One region of the Lacibacterium aquatile genome, then DNA from elsewhere that is predicted to be linked to it. Evidence: riboswitches for the same ligand, from Rfam matches in the RefSeq annotation. Region 1 holds a riboswitch; the other holds the start of a gene.
The links. Region 1 has a riboswitch for S-adenosylmethionine ahead of ACFSM5_RS05530 (methionine ABC transporter ATP-binding protein). Riboswitches for the same ligand answer to the same signal wherever they lie in the genome.
Positions count from the first base shown of each region.

Region 1 (8,707 bases):
CGGCGCGATGCCATAGGCGGCCAGGAATGCCCGGCTGAAGGCGGCAAGGCTGCCGTATCCGGCCTGCCGGGCGATCTGCTCCAGACTGTCTTCGGCCTGAAGCAAGGCCGCTGCGGCACCATGCAGGCGCTGACGGCGCAGGGTATCCAGCACGGTTTCCCGCATGATCGCCCGGTAGATCCGATGGAAATGATAGGGCGAGAAACAGGCGATTTCCGCCAGCCCGTCCAGGCTGTGATCCTGGCCGGGGTGGGCCGCGATATGATCGAGGACCCGCTGGATGCGATGCTCATAACCCATCAGGGTGGCTGTCTTGTTCATGTTCCCTCCGCCGACCACCATAGGGGCATCGCTTTTGATAGATCTTGCTAAGCTCAAACACTTGCTAAGGGGAAACCAGGGGGCGTAGCAATGGCAATGCAGCCACGCTCTTGCCGCTTTAGCGGGCAAGCGCCATCTGCCCTATAGTGTCTTTGTTTGTTTTTGTCCTTCGAGGCCCACCGTGACCGCCCCAGCGTTTCTTGCCGCCTTCAATCCTGTCGAGCCGCCCGAGCCCAGCGATCTGCTGGCGCTGGATCGTGCTATCGGGGAGGTGCGGCGAACCCTGCCGGTGCGTCTGGTGGGGGCGGATGGTCAATCGGTGCTGGCCCTGCCGGTCGAAGGTTGCGAGGCCCGCACCCAGGCTTGGCTCGCTAGCTTAGCTCAGGGTGGTGTGGAACTTGTGATGACCCGCCGCCGCGCGATTGCGCTGGGGTGGGAGAGCGATGCACCGTCGGATGAGGCTGTGGCCTATGACCTGCCGCAGCAGGCTTGTGAGCCCGGTACGCTGGCCCGCATCGCCGATCCGGTGTTGGCGATGGAACAGGGCCGCCCGGAGGCGCCGAAACGCCGTGCGCCCCATCCGCTGGCCGATGCCGCCATCCGTCTGATGAAGATCGCGCAGCTGCTGCCCGCCGTACTGTTGTTCCCAGCCAGCGAGGGCGCGGCCCTGCTATCGGTCGCGGCGGACACCATCCGCGACTACGATCTGCTCTCCGGCCGTCTGCTCCATAAGGTGTCGGAGGCGCGGGTGCCGCTGGCCGAGGCCGAAGACGCCCGCATTGTTGCTTTCCGTCCTGCCGACGGTGGGCCGGATCATCTGGCGATCCTCATCGGGCAGCCGGACCTGACACAACCGGTACTGACCCGCCTGCATTCCTCCTGCATCACCGGCGATCTGCTGGGAAGCTTGCGCTGCGATTGCGGCGAGCAGCTGCGCGGCGCGGTCAAGACGATTGCCGAGGCCGGTGGCGGTATCGTGCTCTATCTGGTGCAGGAAGGCCGGGGTATCGGCATTGCCTCGAAACTTCGCGCCTACGCCCTGCAGGACAAGGGCCTGGACACCGTCGATGCCAACGAGCATCTGGGGTACGAGCCCGACGAGCGCGACTATCACATCGCGGGCGCCATGCTGCGTCAGCTGGGGGTGGGTGCGGTGCGCCTACTGACCAACAACCCCTCCAAGATCGCGGCGCTTTCAGAAGCCGGGATCACGGTGGCCGAGCGGCTGGTCCATGCCTTCGCTGCCAATCCGCATAACGAGAAGTACCTCGCGACCAAGGCTGAAAAAGCAGGGCATCTACTGCCGAAGTAAGGATTAGATCTTCTCGATATAATAGATCAAGATCCAGCCGTCTTTCTGACTGCCGGTGTAGGAAACATCTTTGTTTCCATTGTCGCGACTCATTTGAGCCTCGGTTTCCATCTGCTCTTCTGTGATTCCGGCGTGGTATTTGGTTTCCATTTTTACATATTGTTTGGCCATCTAATTTCTCCTTGTCATTTTGCAGCTTGTATTGCGGCTTTCCACGGTCCGATGTTTTGCGTTGAGCGATCAATCCCGAGGAGCACCTGTGTCAGAAGTCTTTTGGCCGCTGCATCATTTGCAGGGCCTTTAAGCTTTTGCTCAAATTGCTGTGTTCCGATGGTCGTGCCTGTGACAGTCGAGATCATATTGCTGGTGTCTGTATCGAGCTGCGTCGGCGGTGCTGCCAGAATTGTGTATGCCTCACCTGGGGGCAGGTCCTTGACGATTGCCACCAACTCTTTCACCCGTTCTTGAGCGTCAGCGGCGACGAACGCCTTGTCTCTGGTGACATTGAGGCTCGTTTCCGCTTTCGCCTTCGTTTCACCGGCTTTTTCCGTGATGGTTGTAATGGCGCCTGGGATTGATCCGGCATGATAATATCGTTCGATATCCATAAGGGCGCGCCCAAGGGGGTATTTATCGTCGCTTAACGATAGGCCCCTTTCGATATCGGCCAGAATTTTTGACCTCTCTGCCACCATCGACGCCAGCAATGCAGGCATTGTGCGCTCGTAATATAGATTTTTGTTGATCGATGTCTGGCTGCCGGCGATCCCAGCCGAGACGGCGGATAATACCCGGCTGGCCGCTGCTCCTGTGACTGTCGCCCCGGCTGTGCCGACGCCGATCCCCATAATGTCGAGCGAAAGGTTGGTGATGACGCCTTCCTTATAAAGCTGTTCGACAAAATCGGAAAACATCAGGTCAAATGCCTGTAGCTGGCCATAGACGACTTCGTCGCGATATGCGCGTCGGTCTGACCCTTTACCCGCATAGGTCGCAAGAACGTCTGTATTCGGAAGGAAATAGCGTTCGCGGAGTTTGCTGGTCTTATCCGATATTTCTTCCGGGCGGTCAGGGTAGCCACCCAAAGAGGTGCAGCCCGAAAGCATGAAGACGGCACATGCCAATGCGAGAGATGGACGCATGGATATCTCCCATGGGTTATGTTTCTTCGGCATCACGTCCGCATGAAACGTATTTGAGTACGATATGCAATTTGTGACAAATTTCAAATATCTGCTTTGTTTAATTTTTGAAGTGGTGCACGACGTGTTATATGCATTGATTTTCTGTGAAATGCATTTCACGCATATCAAGTCACAGGTAATTTCCGATTGATTTCCAAATAGGTCAGGCCTACGTTCCTGATTACCGCGCCGATTTGAGCGACAGATTGCGGGCGCGTTATAAATACCGCTAAAGCGATGGGCCTAAACCGCCCAGCCGACGTCGCCGTAACGTTGAGCTTTTGGAGGCGTGGCCCGTGCCACACACAGATACATCACCGATGATCCTGCTGGACGGGATCACCAAGACCTATAGCGGCAAGTCCGGCTCGGTCACTGCCGTGCGCGACATCACCCTGTCGGTCAATAAGGGCGAGATCTACGGCATCATTGGCCGTTCTGGCGCTGGTAAATCGACCCTGATCCGCTGCGTCAATCTGCTGGAACGCCCCACGTCGGGCCGTGTCATCGTCGATGGCGTCGATCTGACGGCCCTGGGCGAGGGCGCCCTGCGCGAGAAGCGCCGCGAGATCGGCATGATCTTCCAGCATTTCAACCTGCTGTCCTCGCGCTCGGTTGTCGAGAATGTCGCTTTCCCGCTCCAGCTGGCGGGTCTGTCGAAGTCGGCGGCCCATGCCAAGGCGCTGCCGCTGCTGGATCTTGTCGGGCTGGCCGATAAGCGCGATGTCTATCCGCGTGCTCTTTCGGGCGGTCAGAAGCAGCGTGTCGGCATCGCCCGTGCACTGGCGTCCGAGCCCAAGGTTCTGCTGTCGGACGAGGCGACCTCCGCCCTCGATCCCCAGACGACCGAGACGATCCTGGAGCTGCTGCGCGACATCAATCGTCAGCTTGGTCTGACCGTTCTGCTGATCACCCACGAGATGAGTGTCATCCGCGATATCGCCCATAAGGTGGCGGTGCTGGATGGCGGCGTGATTGCGGAAGAGGGGCCGACGGCGGATGTCTTCGCCCGCCCCAAGACGGCGACGACCCAGGATTTTGTGAAGGGCCTCTTCAACCGCGATCTGCCGGCGGCGGTTCTGAAGCAGTTGAAGCCCGCGCCGTCGGCCGGTGATCAGGTGCTGATCCGCATCCAGTTCCATGGCGAAAAGGCGCTCGACCCGGTGATATCGCGCCTCGTGCGGCGCTTCGATATCGACGTCAATCTGCTCCATGGTCAGCTCGACCATATCGGTGAGGCAGCTTTTGGCACCCTGGTGGTGGCGCTGCCGGGCGATGGAGAAACACAAGTTAAAGTCTTGGCGGACTTGAAGGATCAGGCGCTGGACACGGAGGTGCTGGGTTATGTCGGCCGCGCTGTTTGATCTTCTGTTCAACTCCCTGCTCGAAACCCTGTCCATGGTCGCGGTGTCGACCCTGGTCGGTCTTGCCGCAGGTTTGCCGCTGGGCGTGATTCTGGTCGTCACCGACCGGGGCGGCATTGTCGAAAATTGGCCGGTCAACCGGGTCTTGGGCGTAATCATCAACGCCACCCGCTCGACCCCCTTCATCATCCTGATGGTGGCGGTGATCCCGATCACCCGCTCCATCGTCGGCACCTCTATCGGGACGGCGGCGGCGCTGGTGCCGCTGTCGATTGCTGCAACGCCGTTCCTGGCCCGTCTGATCGAAACGGCCTTGCGTGAAGTGGATCGCGGCCTGATCGAAGCGGCCCAGGCCATGGGGGCCTCGCCGGTCCAGATCGTCACCCGGGTTCTGCTGCCCGAAGCTCTGCCGGGGATCGTCGCGGCGGTCACCATCACCATCGTCTCGCTGATCGGCTATTCGGCCATGGCGGGTGCGATTGGCGGCGGCGGGCTGGGTGACGTCGGGATCCGTTATGGTTACCAGCGCTTCAATGTCGAAGTGATGCTGACCGTGATCGCGGTGCTGATCGTGCTGGTCCAATGTCTTCAGAGCGCTGGCGACTTCCTCGTCCGACGTCTTTCGAAACGCTAATTAACCCCTTGAATTCAATCAGATCGTAAGCGCAAACCGCTGCGATCCACACTCGGAGTCTGTCCCATGAAGCGTGTCCTGCTTGCTGGCGTTGCTGCCGCTCTGTTTGCTCTTCCGGCTTTTGCCCAGTCGCTGAAGGTCGGCGTCACCGCCGGTCCCCATGCCGAGATCTTCGAAAAGGTCGCCGCCATTGCCAAGAAGGATGGCGTCGATATCAAAGTGATCGAATTCAGCGACTATATTCAGCCGAACGCTGCCCTGGCGTCGGGCGATCTGGATCTGAACTCCTTCCAGCATCAGCCTTACCTCGATAACCAGGTTGTTGAGCGCAAGTATGATCTGGTGTCGGTCGGTAAGACCGTTACCTATCCGATCGGCGTCTACTCGCGCAAGATCAAGAGCCTGGACGAGCTGAAGGAAGGTGCGAAGATCGCCATCCCGAACGATCCGACCAACGGCGGCCGTGTGCTGCTTCTGCTGCAGTCCAAGGGCCTGCTGAAGCTGGATCCGAAGGCCGGCCTGAAGGCAACCCCGCTGGATGTCGCCGAAAATCCGAAGAAGCTGAAGTTCATCGAACTGGACGCCGCTCAGCTGCCGCGCAGCCTGGATGATGTGGATCTGGCGTCGATCAACACCAACTTCGCCATTGAAGCCGGTATCGATCCGATTAAGGACGCCATTGTCCGCGAAGCGCCCGAGAGCCCCTATGCCAACATCCTCGTTGTCCGCACCCAGGACAAGGACAAGCCTTGGGTTGCCAAGGTGGTGAAGGCCTATCAGTCGGATGAAATCCGCACCTTCATCCAGGAACGCTTCAAGGGCGCTGTCATCGCCTCCTTCTAATTCAGGCGATACGCGATAAGCCCATCTGGGGCTTCGATGCGGCGGTAGTCCTTCAGGGCTGCCGCCGCTTCTGTATCTTGGGTCAGCCATCCCAGCCAGTCGAAGTCGCGACCGTCGAACCCGGCCTCCAGCCTGGGGTCGGTGACGACTATCAAAGCCGGACGCTGGCGCACCAGTTCATCCACCGTGTGGCGCCAGAGGTCATGTTCGGCAGGCGGCATGGCAGAGGGGGCGTGGAAGGGCACCGGATTGCCCTGGTCTTGCTCATAGACTTCCCCCATCAGCCACAGGCTCATGGGCCAGGCGAGGGAGCGGGCCTTGGCCTGGATCAGCGCCGGATATTGCGGGGTGATGCTGGTCGAGAGCCAGAGCAGCGTTTTGCCGTGCGCCTCATGGTGCAGAAACTCGGCGATACGGCCCGGGGCCGTCCCGGCAAAAGCTGCCTGTTGCCGACCGGGCATGTACCAGGAAACGCTGGTGAGGGCGCAGACGACAATGATCACCAGCGCCCGGCGGTCTTTCAGGAAAGATAGGGCGACGGCTGCCAAACTCAGGACGAGGCCCTGGCGCGCGGCCAGGAAATGATAGTCCCAGCCCTTGGCCTGCAAGGTTCCGGCGATGCCTGCACCCAGGGTGAAGAGCCCGGCGGCAATCGCCAGCCCGCCGGCCCGGCGCAGAAAGGGCGACACAAGGGCCAGAGGAATGGCGACCAGCAGCAGTTCACGCTCGGTCAGCATCTCGCTCCAGCGGAGGCCGTCGCCAACCGCGTAGTAATTCAGCCCGGTCGGCAGAACCTCGGTCAGATAGGGGCGGGCAAAGAGCCATGCTGCGCCGATGTAAAGGACGCCGACCGAGATCATGGCGAAGGGAGTGTGATCCCGGAAACTCTCTCTCACTCCCCGGCGGATCAGCAGGGCGCCCTCGATCAGGATCGGCACCAGCAGGAAGTGCGGCTTCACGCAGATGCCGATGGCGGCGGGCAGGGCGACGGCAATCGCGTGGCGGGTCGAAAACGGCAGGCCGCGCCAGCGCAGATCGGCTGCGGCGAGATAGGGCAGGCAGCTCAGGAACAGCAGATGTTCGCGCTGACCGAAGGAATGCTGGGGCAGGGCGAAGGCCGCCAGGATCGCCGCCGCGCCCAGCGGCAGGCGGCGTTCTGGCGGGAGCTGGATCAGGAATCCCGCGACGCTCGCCGATGCCAGGATCGCGAAGAAGCCGTTATAGATGCTTCCCGCGGGCAGACCGGTCAGATTGGCGAAAGCCGCCGGTATGCTGCTGATCCAGAAGATCAGCGGCGGGTTGACGTCCGTCATATCGCGATAGAGCGTTTCGCCCATCAGCATGCGCTGCGCCCAATGCAGGATGGCCGCCGCATCGTGATTCATCGGGGGCCAGAGGGCGGCGATCCCGTGCAAGGCGGGCAGGCCGACGAGGATCAGCAGAAGAAGTCGAAAGGGCTGCTGCATGGCGGCTCCAGGGAAGAAGAGTTCCGGTATAGCCCGCGCCCTAGGAAAAAGAGATGGAATCCTGCCAGGATGAACAAGATTTCATTGCGTCCCGGACCAGATTTCGCCCATCCTCCCGGCTGCTATCCAACTCCAGTCTTTGCCAAGAGGTTCCGGCATGGCCAACGCCAAGCCCGCAATTCTGCCGCTCTCTTCCGTCCGTGAACTCGAATTTCTGGGCTACCCCGCTCCGGATCGTTACGTCACCGTCTGGCAAGGGCAGGGCAATTGCCCGTTCGAGATCCGCCGGGTCTTCACGATCCATGCAACCAAGAACGGCCTGATCGGCGGCCAGCACGCCCATCGTGCCTGCACGCAGCTGCTCGTAGCTTTGAGCGGTTCGTGCGAGTTGATCTGCAAGGACGAAAACGGCAAGCAGATCAGCAAGATGCTGAACCACCCGACCAACGGCGTGATCATCCCGCCGTCGATCTGGGGCGAGCAGCACTACCGCAGCGACGATTGCACGCTGATGGTCCTGTGCGATGAATATTACGATCCCGATGACTACATCCGGGATTTCGATGGCTATGTCCGCTATCGACGCGGCGAGGGCTGAGCCCTCTATCGGTCTCTCCATCGTCGTGCCGGTTTATAACGGCGCGGCGACGGTGGGAGGGCTGGTCCATGCGCTGGAAGCGCTTGAGGTCGACGGCGGGCTCGAGATCATTCTGGTCTATGACGCCAGCCCCGACGATAGCCTCGCGGTCTGCCGTAAGCTCGCAGCCGAGGCAAAGGTCCCCATCACGGTGATCGAGCACAGCCGGAACTATGGCGAGCATAATGCCGTCATGACCGGCTATCGCCATGTGCGCGGCGCCTATGTCATCACCATGGACGATGATCTGCAGAACCCACCCGAAGAGGTGGTTCGCCTCTATGACGCCTGCCGCACCGGCGGGCATGACGTCGTCTATACCTTCTATGCCAAGAAGCAGCATGAAGGCTGGCGCAACCTCGGCAGCCAGTTCAACAGCTGGCTCGCGGGCGTGCTGATGGATAAGCCCAAGGGGCTTTATCTCAGCTCCTTCCGCTGCATCGCCCGTTTCGTCGCCGATGCCATCACCCGCTACGAGGGGCCGTTCCCCTATGTCGATGGGCTGATCCTGCAGGTGACCCAGCGCATCGGCACGCTGGAGGTCAAGCATCTGGCGCGCATGGAAGGACGCAGCAACTACACTCTGCGCCGCCTGATCCGTCTCTGGTCGGCAATGGCGCTCGGTTTCTCGGTCCTGCCGCTACGGATATCGGCCTTGCTGGGGCTCATCTCGGCGGGTTTCGGCCTGCTGGCGCTGCTGTGGGTGCTGATCGAGGCGATCTTCGGCTCCACCCCCACCGGGTGGGCGTCGATCATGGCGATCTCGCTGCTGCTGGGCGGTGTGCAACTGGTGATGCTGGGTGTGGTTGGCGAATATGTCGGCCGCCTGTTCCTGACCGCCAACCGCGCGCCCCAGGCGACGGTGAAAAGCGTCACGCGTTCGAAGTAACTTTCCGATTGTCATCCCGGCCTTGAGCCGGGATCCGGCCGAAGATTGTTGCCGCAT
Region 1 is NZ_JBHUIP010000004.1:6,045-14,751, forward strand. It holds gene ACFSM5_RS05510 (AraC family transcriptional regulator) at 1-321, opposite strand, end outside; gene ribA (GTP cyclohydrolase II) at 503-1,633, shown strand; gene ACFSM5_RS05520 (hypothetical protein) at 1,637-1,804, opposite strand; gene ACFSM5_RS05525 (hypothetical protein) at 1,819-2,775, opposite strand; SAM riboswitch at 2,994-3,070, shown strand; gene ACFSM5_RS05530 (methionine ABC transporter ATP-binding protein) at 3,138-4,181, shown strand; gene ACFSM5_RS05535 (methionine ABC transporter permease) at 4,162-4,815, shown strand; gene ACFSM5_RS05540 (MetQ/NlpA family ABC transporter substrate-binding protein) at 4,882-5,658, shown strand; gene ACFSM5_RS05545 (hypothetical protein) at 5,655-7,124, opposite strand; gene ACFSM5_RS05550 (sugar 3,4-ketoisomerase) at 7,282-7,722, shown strand; gene ACFSM5_RS05555 (glycosyltransferase family 2 protein) at 7,694-8,650, shown strand.

Region 2 (8,707 bases), on a different contig from region 1:
GCGAGACGATGCCTTGCGGGAAGCCGAGCAGCTTGTCTCCTTCTCTTCGATCCTGCAGTCCCTCTGCGATGATTTCGCCGACTCGGGCTCCGCCGTGAGCCTGGTCGAAGCCCCTCCCCTGCGTTTCGAGACTGTGGGGACCGTTTTCGGCGCCCATCGCGAGGCGCGCGTCTTTGGCGAGGGGCGCTCCTTGCGAATGCGCGGGCGTCCCTCTTCCCTGCGACGGGCCTTCGCCAACCTCATCGACAATGCCGTCAAATACGGCGGCCGGGCCGAGGTCACGGTGCATGCAACGACCGAAGAGGTCTTCGTCGAGATCCTGGATGACGGCCCCGGCATTCCAGAGGAGGAAATCGGCAACGTGCTGAAGCCCTTCTATCGCCTGGAAAGCTCGCGCAATCGTGACACCGGCGGCTCAGGCCTCGGGCTTGCCATCGTCAAATCCATCGTCGATCTGCATGGCGGCGAGCTGGAGTTGCTGAACAGAGTGCGGGGCGGCCTGCGGGTGCGCGTTTCACTGCCGCGTCGCCTCTAGAAGCAACAGACTCTAGATCCTGACACCTTTGAGGATTATGTAGGCGGGAAAGGAGAGCTTCCATGACCCGTCTCAGCGTCAATCTCAACAAGGTCTGCCTGCTGCGCAACAGCCGTGGCTCGGGCCTGCCCGACCCCCTGGCAGCCGCCCGCACCTGCATTGCCGCGGGCGCCCAAGGTCTGACGCTGCACCCACGCTCCGACGCCCGCCATGCCACGCTGGATGACGTCATCGCCTTCGCCCGCCTGCCGGAAGTCGAAGACGGGCGCATTGAGTTGAATGTGGAAGGCGACCTGCGTCCCGAACTGATCCGCCTGGTGCGCGAGGTCGGCGCTCAGCAGTTCACCGCTGTTCCGGTCATGCCGGGCGAAGTGACGTCGACCCGCGGTTGGCGCGCCTATGACGATCACGCTGCCTTGAAGGATGCCTGCGACGCTTTGAAAGGTAGCCGCGCCAGGGTCAGCGTCTTCTGCGATGCAGATCGTCGGTCGGTGGAATTTACGGCCCGCGCCGGAGCAGCTGCCGTTGAATTCTATACCGGAGACTATGCCAAGGCCTATGGAACGCCGGAAATGGAGCGCCTGCTGGATGAATTGGATCAGGCGGCGCGTTATGCACGCACCCTCGGGCTGGCAGTCCATGGCGGCCACGACCTCGACACGGTCAACCTCCCGGCCCTGATCCGGCGTCTGAAACCGGAGGAAGTGTCGATTGGCCATGCCATTCTGTCCGATGCCCTGGACGTAGGTCTGGGCGAGACCGTGAAACGCTATCTTGGCGCTATAAAAGACGGTTTGGCCTGAGATTTTCGTCACTTAGAGGGCAGACTTGAAAAAACGTCCGTTGTTCTGCCTTATTTCACCTGTATAACAAGCGTAGGACATTAGGATTAAATAGCCGAACCATGATCGCGACACGTCTGCTTCTCAGCTCTCTTATGGCCGCCACCTTGCTGGCGACGCCTGTACTTGCCCAGTCGAAAGACGAGGTCGAGGAAGCCCAGAAGATCCTTATGCTCATGGGCAAATTCTCGAACCGGCCGACCGGCGAGATGACCGATAATACCCGCAAGGGCATTACCGATTTTCAGCGCGAAGCCAAGCTGCCGCAGACCGGCAAGCTGGACGGCCAGACGCTGAACGCCCTGCGCGAAGTCCGCGATACCAAATACTCCAAGGGCCTGTCCCTTCCCACGGCTCAGCAGCAACAGCAGGCACGTACTCAGGCAGCCTTGCCCCCGCCCAAGCCTGTTGCCGTGCCTCAGGCCAAGGTGGACTCGGAAGAATTCGGCGGCTCTGCCCAGACCCTGACCGGCTATGGTCAGCGGTCGAGCGGCTCCAGCGGCGGCCCAACGCTCACGGCACCGCAGATGAGCGCCGGTAGCCAGCAACAGCAGACTCAAAACTACACTTCGCCGCAGAACCGCGCGCTGAATAACCCGAATCTGCCGCCGCCCATCTCGCGCCCCAACGGCGTCAATCCCCCGGCCGTTCCCCGTGAACAGGTGACTGCCGAGCATATGTATTCAGCCCCCAGCGCCAACTTCCCTGCCGCCAAGGCCGAGGAAGAGGGCATCAGCCGCTTCTGGCCGTGGCTTGCCGCCGGTCTGATGGTGGCGATTGCAGGCTGGATCGTGTGGCGCGGGTTTGTGTCCTCGGGTGCCAGTGCGAACAACCCTTATTTTGTCGGGAGCGCTGCCGCCAATCTCGGCACCAAGCGTCGCGAACCGACGTTCTAAAGAGCTATTTCGGGTCGCGCCAGAATATCCAGGCGGTGAGCAGCATCGCCGCCTGGACCAGCGCCACGATCACAACGACACCCGGCCAATCGAACTGGGCTAAGGCCATGGCTGGCACCACGGCCCCCAGGCTTCCCCCCAGATAGTAGCTTGCGACATAGAGCCCGACGGCCGCCGTCTTGGCCTCGGGTGCATTGCCCGCGACATAGCCGGTCGCGGCGCTTTGGGTGATGAAGATCCCGGCACATCCCACGGCCAGTCCCGCGATAATCACGGGCAGGGGTGAAAAGAGCGTGAGCACCAGCCCCGTACAGGCGATGCCAACCGCCGTGGCCAGCGCCCCGCGCCGCCCGAACAGGCGGATCAGCCGCCCCGTCCAGGGACTAGCCGCGACACCCGTGAGATAGACAATGAAAACCGCCCCGAGTTGCCCGGTCGACAGGCTATAGGGCGCGGCCGCCAGATGGAAATTCGCGTAGGTGAAGAGGGCCACCAGGGAAAACAGCACCCCGAAGCCCAATGCAAAGGTCGCAACCAACGGCGGACGGCGCAGATGCCGCCCCATGGCCCCGACGACACTGCCCAGCGAGTCGGCCGGGCGGAAACTCCGCGCTGGGGGAAGATAGGCCCAAAGAGCCAGCCCGCACGCCAGATTGAGGATTGCGAGACTGCCCAGCCCCCAGCGCCAGCCATATCCCTCCGCCACCAGGGCGGCGACAAAGCGGCCCAGAAAACCGCCCATGATGGTTCCGGCGATATAGAGACCGCTGGCACGCGAGATCTCGCCCGGCTCGTACTCCTCCCCCACATAGGCGACCGTGACGGCAAAGATCGCAGGCAGCAGTAATCCCTGAAGGAAACGCCAGAGCAGAAGCTCGGCGAGGCTACCCGACAAGGCCGTCATCAGGGTCGGAAGCACAAGAGCAAGGCAGGCACCGACGATCAACCGCTTGCGCCCGAATCGGTCTGCCAGCGCGCCCGTGATCGGGGCCATTAAGGCAACGGCGGCGGTACCGACGGTGACGGTCATCGCAACCTCCGCCGGTCCGGCCTGGAAGGCAGCGGCCAGATCGGGCAGCAGCGCCTGGGTCGGGTAGAGATCCAGGAAGGCAGCGGCACCCGCGAGGGCAACCGCCAGCGTCCGTTTATCAATGGGTGCCGCCATGGTCCTCCTCAAGCCTGCCCACGCAGTCACCGGATTTCGTCATCCCGTGGCTTGACCACGGGATCTCCTCCGGGTGCGTGTCCACACTATCTTGGCCGAATTGGATAATCTCCCGGAGGAGATCCCGGTGTCGAGCACCGGGATCACGGCTTTTTACGGCTCTAAGCTTGGGTCCAGGGCAACCCTTCGACCTTCCAGCCCGCCAGCGATCCTCGGTGCTTGCCGGGATCGAGCGGCCCTTCGAAGCCGCCAGCGATATTATAGACGCGGGCATAGCCCTTCTCGGTGAGTTTCTTGGCCGCCGCCAAACTGCGCACGCCGGACCGGCACAGCAGCACCAACGGCGTTTCAGCCGTAATCACCGGGATGCGCCGCACCTCGCCGACGAACCCGTCGTTGAGAGCAGACGTCGGCCAATGCTGCCATTGGACTTTATGCGCCGTCCGATTGAGCGAGGTCAGATCGGGAAGACCGACGAAGTTCCATTCGGCTTCCGAGCGCACGTCGATAAGCTGCGCGGTCGGCTCCGCCACCAGCAGATCCCAAGCTTCGCGCGGCGAGATATCACCCGCATAGAGCGCGGCGACAACGGGGGGCGATCCATCAGGCATAGTGCCTCTCCTATCTCAGGAATGCGCGGCGGCGGCCTTCAGGCCGCGGTCGATATCCGCCAGCAGGTCGTTGACGCCTTCCAGGCCGACCGACAGGCGCACCAGCCCTTCGGTGATCCCCATGGCCAACCGGTCCTCCTCGGCCATCGCACGATGGGTGGTCGTGGTCGGATGGGTGATCAGCGACTTGCTGTCACCAAGGTTGTTCGAGATATCGATGATCTTGAAGGCATCCATGAAGGCCCAGGCGGCAGCGCGACCGCCCTTCAGTTCCAGCGACAGGATGGTGCCGCCGCGATACATCTGGCGACGCCCCAGTTCGACCTGCGGGTGGCTGTCGTGGTGGGGATAGAGCAGCTTGGCGACCTGCGGCTTGTCGCCCAGGTGGTCAGCCAAAATCTCCGCGGTATCGCAGGACCGCTGGACGCGTAGCGACAGGGTTTCGAGGCCCTTGGACAGCAGCCAGGCATTGAAGGGAGAGAGCGCAGGGCCGGTGTGACGCAGGAAGGGCTGCAGCACATCGGTGCAATATTCGGAGGTTCCCAGCACCGCGCCACCCAGGCAACGGCCCTGACCGTCGATATGTTTGGTCGCGGAATAGGTGACGATATCTGCGCCCAGCATCAGCGGGCGCTGCAGCAGCGGGGTCGCGAAGGCGTTATCGACAATGACCTTGGCCCCCGCCGCATGGGCGATGGCGCTGACCGCCTTCAGATCGACCAGGGCCAGGGTGGGGTTCGCCGGGGTTTCCAGGAAGAAGACCTTGGTATTGGGGCGCACCGCGCTTTCCCAGGCCTTCAGGTCGTCGCCGTCGACGAAGGTGGTCGTGATATTGTAGCGCGGCAGAATGGTCGACAGGATCACATGGCAGGATCCGAAAAGCGCGCGGCTCGCGACCACATGATCGCCTGCATTCAGGGAGGTCGCGAGCGCCGCATAGACCGCGGCCATACCCGAGGAGGTGCCATGACAGCCCCCTGCCCCTTCGATCTGGCGCAGACGCTGCTCGAAGATATCCAGGGTGGGGTTGGCATAGCGGGAATAGACGAAGCCGGGGTTCTCGCCGGTGAAGCGGGCCTCGGCCTCGGCAGCACTGCCATAGGTGAAGCCGGAGGTCATGTGGATCGCCTCCGACGTCTCGCCGTAATTGGACCGGGTGAGCCCGCCGCGAATCAGCAGCGTGTCCAGTTCGATAGCGTCGTCGGGATGTGGGATACCCATGAAATCCTCCAAGATCACAAACGTTCGATCCGACCGGGAGGAAGCAGGCGCGGAGTCCGCGCGCACGACCTTTTAGCTGCTTGTTTAACGTGGCCGCAAGCCGGTCGGCTCAAATCACCACGGGAAGTTGTTTAACCCTTGCTTGGCGGATCCGTCAAGCCCCGCAGCAGGAAAAGATGATAGGTCTCCGAAGCGCCTTTGCCCAGGGGAACCGTGATCGCGCCGATCCGCTCCTGTTCGCGGAAATGCTGCAAGGCGCCGGGCTGGTTCGAGCGGGTAACGTAAAGGATCGTATCCTCCCGCGCTTGGGAGGCCGGATTTTCCATCTCAAACTGGCTGTCGGTCCGCCCGTTCGCATCCCACTGCACCTGCTTGCGCGGCCGCGCGTAATAGGCGAGCTGGGCGTAGAGCAGCCGCTGATCCGTCATCAGCACCGGCATGCCGCGTTCGGCCAGCACACCCGCAACAGCCCGACCGATGGTGCGCCCCCCCTGGAAGCGGCGGGTCGGATCGCTCTTATAGGGGATCTCCACCCCCGCCATCCGGGCAAGGTCGTGGTAGGTATAGCCGATACCCATCGCCACCACATGCAGCACCGTGGCGGCGATCAGGACCATACGCCCCCGCTTGCCTTCCGCCAGCATCGCCGCGACCAGAACGCTCCCACCGACATAGCTGACCGCCGCCCAATTGGCATTGGCGCGCGACAACATCGACAGGCCGGTCATCAGTACCAGCGACGGCAGGATCAGGCACAGCAACAGCGCAGTCGCTTCTGCTTTCCAGAGCGTCTTGAAGCGCACGACGATCAGTCCTACGAGCGCCGCAAACGTAATCGGCCCGAAGACCCCCAACTGACCGGCGATAAAATCGCCCAGCTTGGCCGGATCCAGGCGAACGCCATGGCCGAGGTCGGCGTTATCAGCCGTATGGGCCAAGGTCGCGCCGCCGTTCATGGCGTTCCAGATCAGGTTCGGCGACAGAACCGCGAGGCCGACGGCGATCATCAGCCAGAGCCCCGGCATCCGCAGCAGATCGCGCCGCTTGGCAACGACCCACAACAGCAGGCCCGCCAGGAAATAGACCATGGCGTATTTGGCCAGCAGGCCGACACCGAAGGCCACCCCCCCGACCAGCCACCATTTCAACTTCTGCGGCGCCTCAACCGCCCGCACCAGGGCATAGAGCGACAACGCCCAGCAGAACAGCAGCGGCGGATCGGTCGAAATCAGCAGGGACGACCAGGAGACGCCGGGGATCAGGATATAGGTGAGCGAGCCCCAGAAGCCGACCCGACGAGAGAAAAGCCTGTTCCCGATCCCATAGATCAGCAGCGCGGTGCCGAGATGCAGCAGCGGTGATGCCAGGCGCACCACAAACTCACGGTCGCCCAGCAGCCCGGTGAAGGCACCGATGATCCAGGCGATCAGCGGCGGCTTGGAGTAATAGCCAAAGCTCAGCTCTTGCGCCCACAGCCAATACTGCGCTTCATCGCCATGCAGGGGGTAAAATTCGTTGCTGTTAACCAGCAGCCGGCTGGCCGTCACCAGAAACAGCAGCGATACGCCGAAGCGGAAAACTTCGGGCGGCATATCGTCTTGCGGTTTGGTGTCGACGCTCATCCTTTATGCACCCTGGTTCGAGCGCTGTTCCTTGCGCACCAGAAAAACATTGCGGATATAGACGATCAGGCCCAGCAGCTGACCGAGGCCGAACACCAGTTCCTCGCGATGGACGGCATAGGCGAAGAGCGACAGGCCGCCCGCGATGCTGATCCACCAGAAGGCCATGGGGATCATCGACCGCTGATGCTTTTCGCTATAGATCCATTGGACGATGAAGCGCGACATGAACAGCGCCTGGGCCCCGAAGCCGACCAGCAACCACCAGCCGTCGGCATGCCACTGCTGCAGGAACAAGCCCCAGAATTTATCGATAAGCGCCATCTTATTCCTCGTTGGCGGTCGGGATCGAGGCACGGCGTTGCAGCCATGCGACCCCCAGAAGATCCGACACTCCGACCAATGCGCGGTCGAGATTGCCGTATTTGGAAACACCCTGCGTGCGATGGCGGTGATTGACCGGCACAGAAACAATGTGTCCGCCCTGGCGGATCATCAAGGCACACAGATAGCGGTGCATGTGTTTAAAGTAAGGAAATTCGAGGAACTGCTCGCGCGGGAAAAGCTTCAGGCCGCAGCCGGTGTCGGGCGTGCCGTCCTTCAGCATTGCGCGGCGCAGCTTGTTGGCAAGGCGCGAGGCGATCCTCTTGGACAGAACATCCTGGCGCTTCACCCGCCAGCCCGCGATCAGCACGGGCTTGGGGTTGGTCGCGATCTCCTGCTGGGCGCGATCCCACATGGCGGGAATATCGGCCGGATCGTTCTGCCTATCGCCGTCCAGGGTCGCAATCCAGGTGCCGCGCGCCGCCTTTACACCCGACCGCACACCGGCAGACTGGCCGCAGCGCGTCACATGACGAAGGGAGCGGAAATTTGGCCCCTGAGCCCGCAGCTCGGCCAGGATCTGCGGGGTCGCATCGGTGGAGCCATCATCGACATAGATGATTTCATAGTCGAGTTTACCGTCGAGGGCGGCGCGGATCTCGGCCACCAGCGGGCGGATGTTCTCGGCCTCGTTGAGGACCGGGACGACGACGGAAAGCTGCATCTGGCAAAAAGCCCGCTAATCTCGAGGAAATACGCCGCAACGGCGTACCTTAAACGCCCTGCGCTGACCAGTTATTTCAGCTGCCTTTTCGTGCCATCAGAATGCCGGTCAGCACGATTATGCCGCCGCTGATCGTCCAGGCCGTCAGCGGTTCGCCCAGCATCGCCGCCGCGATCAAGGCCGCCCCCACCGGCTGGATCAGCAGACCGACCGCAGAGAATGTCGCAGGCAGATGGGCGAGGCTCCAGCCGATCAGCCCCTGTCCTGCCGCGTGAGTAAAGAAGGCCAGCCCCAGCACGACACTCCAGCCATAGGAGGTCTGCGGCATGATCGTCTCGCCGAATGCCAGCGCCACCGGCAGCAGAATAACGGCCGAAACAATCGCGCTGATCAGCATGATGCGGCCGGTGCCGACCCACTGCCGGGCCTTCTTCACGTAAAGCAGATAGGCGCAATAGAAAGCAGCGGTGCCGATGGCGATCACATCACCCGCCAGTTGCTCCGGCTTCACCGTGAAGCTGCCCCCCATCAGGACGATGGCTCCGCCCACCGCCAGGGCTAGTCCCGCCAGGAAGCGCAGCGAATAGCGCTCGCCCAGGAAGCAGAAGCCGATGACCGCCATATAGACGGGCATTAGGTTCGGCAGCAGCGTCGCATTGGCAACCGACGTCCATTTGACGCTGAGATGCCAGAAGCCCAGGTCGGCAGCAAAGGCGATACCGGCCAGAACCATAGCGCGCCATGCACGATTATCCGGCGAACTGTGC
Region 2 is NZ_JBHUIP010000014.1:221,299-230,005, reverse strand. It holds gene ACFSM5_RS18205 (ATP-binding protein) at 1-535, shown strand, start outside; gene ACFSM5_RS18200 (pyridoxine 5'-phosphate synthase) at 598-1,338, shown strand; gene ACFSM5_RS18195 (peptidoglycan-binding domain-containing protein) at 1,440-2,273, shown strand; gene ACFSM5_RS18190 (MFS transporter) at 2,278-3,438, opposite strand; gene ACFSM5_RS18185 (rhodanese-like domain-containing protein) at 3,600-4,049, opposite strand; gene metZ (O-succinylhomoserine sulfhydrylase) at 4,065-5,270, opposite strand; SAM riboswitch at 5,323-5,401, opposite strand; gene ACFSM5_RS18175 (ArnT family glycosyltransferase) at 5,402-6,892, opposite strand; gene ACFSM5_RS18170 (lipid-A-disaccharide synthase N-terminal domain-containing protein) at 6,896-7,216, opposite strand; gene ACFSM5_RS18165 (glycosyltransferase family 2 protein) at 7,218-7,940, opposite strand; gene ACFSM5_RS18160 (DMT family transporter) at 8,017-8,707, opposite strand, start outside.
Region 2: another riboswitch for S-adenosylmethionine. It lies ahead of metZ (O-succinylhomoserine sulfhydrylase); the one in region 1 lies ahead of ACFSM5_RS05530 (methionine ABC transporter ATP-binding protein).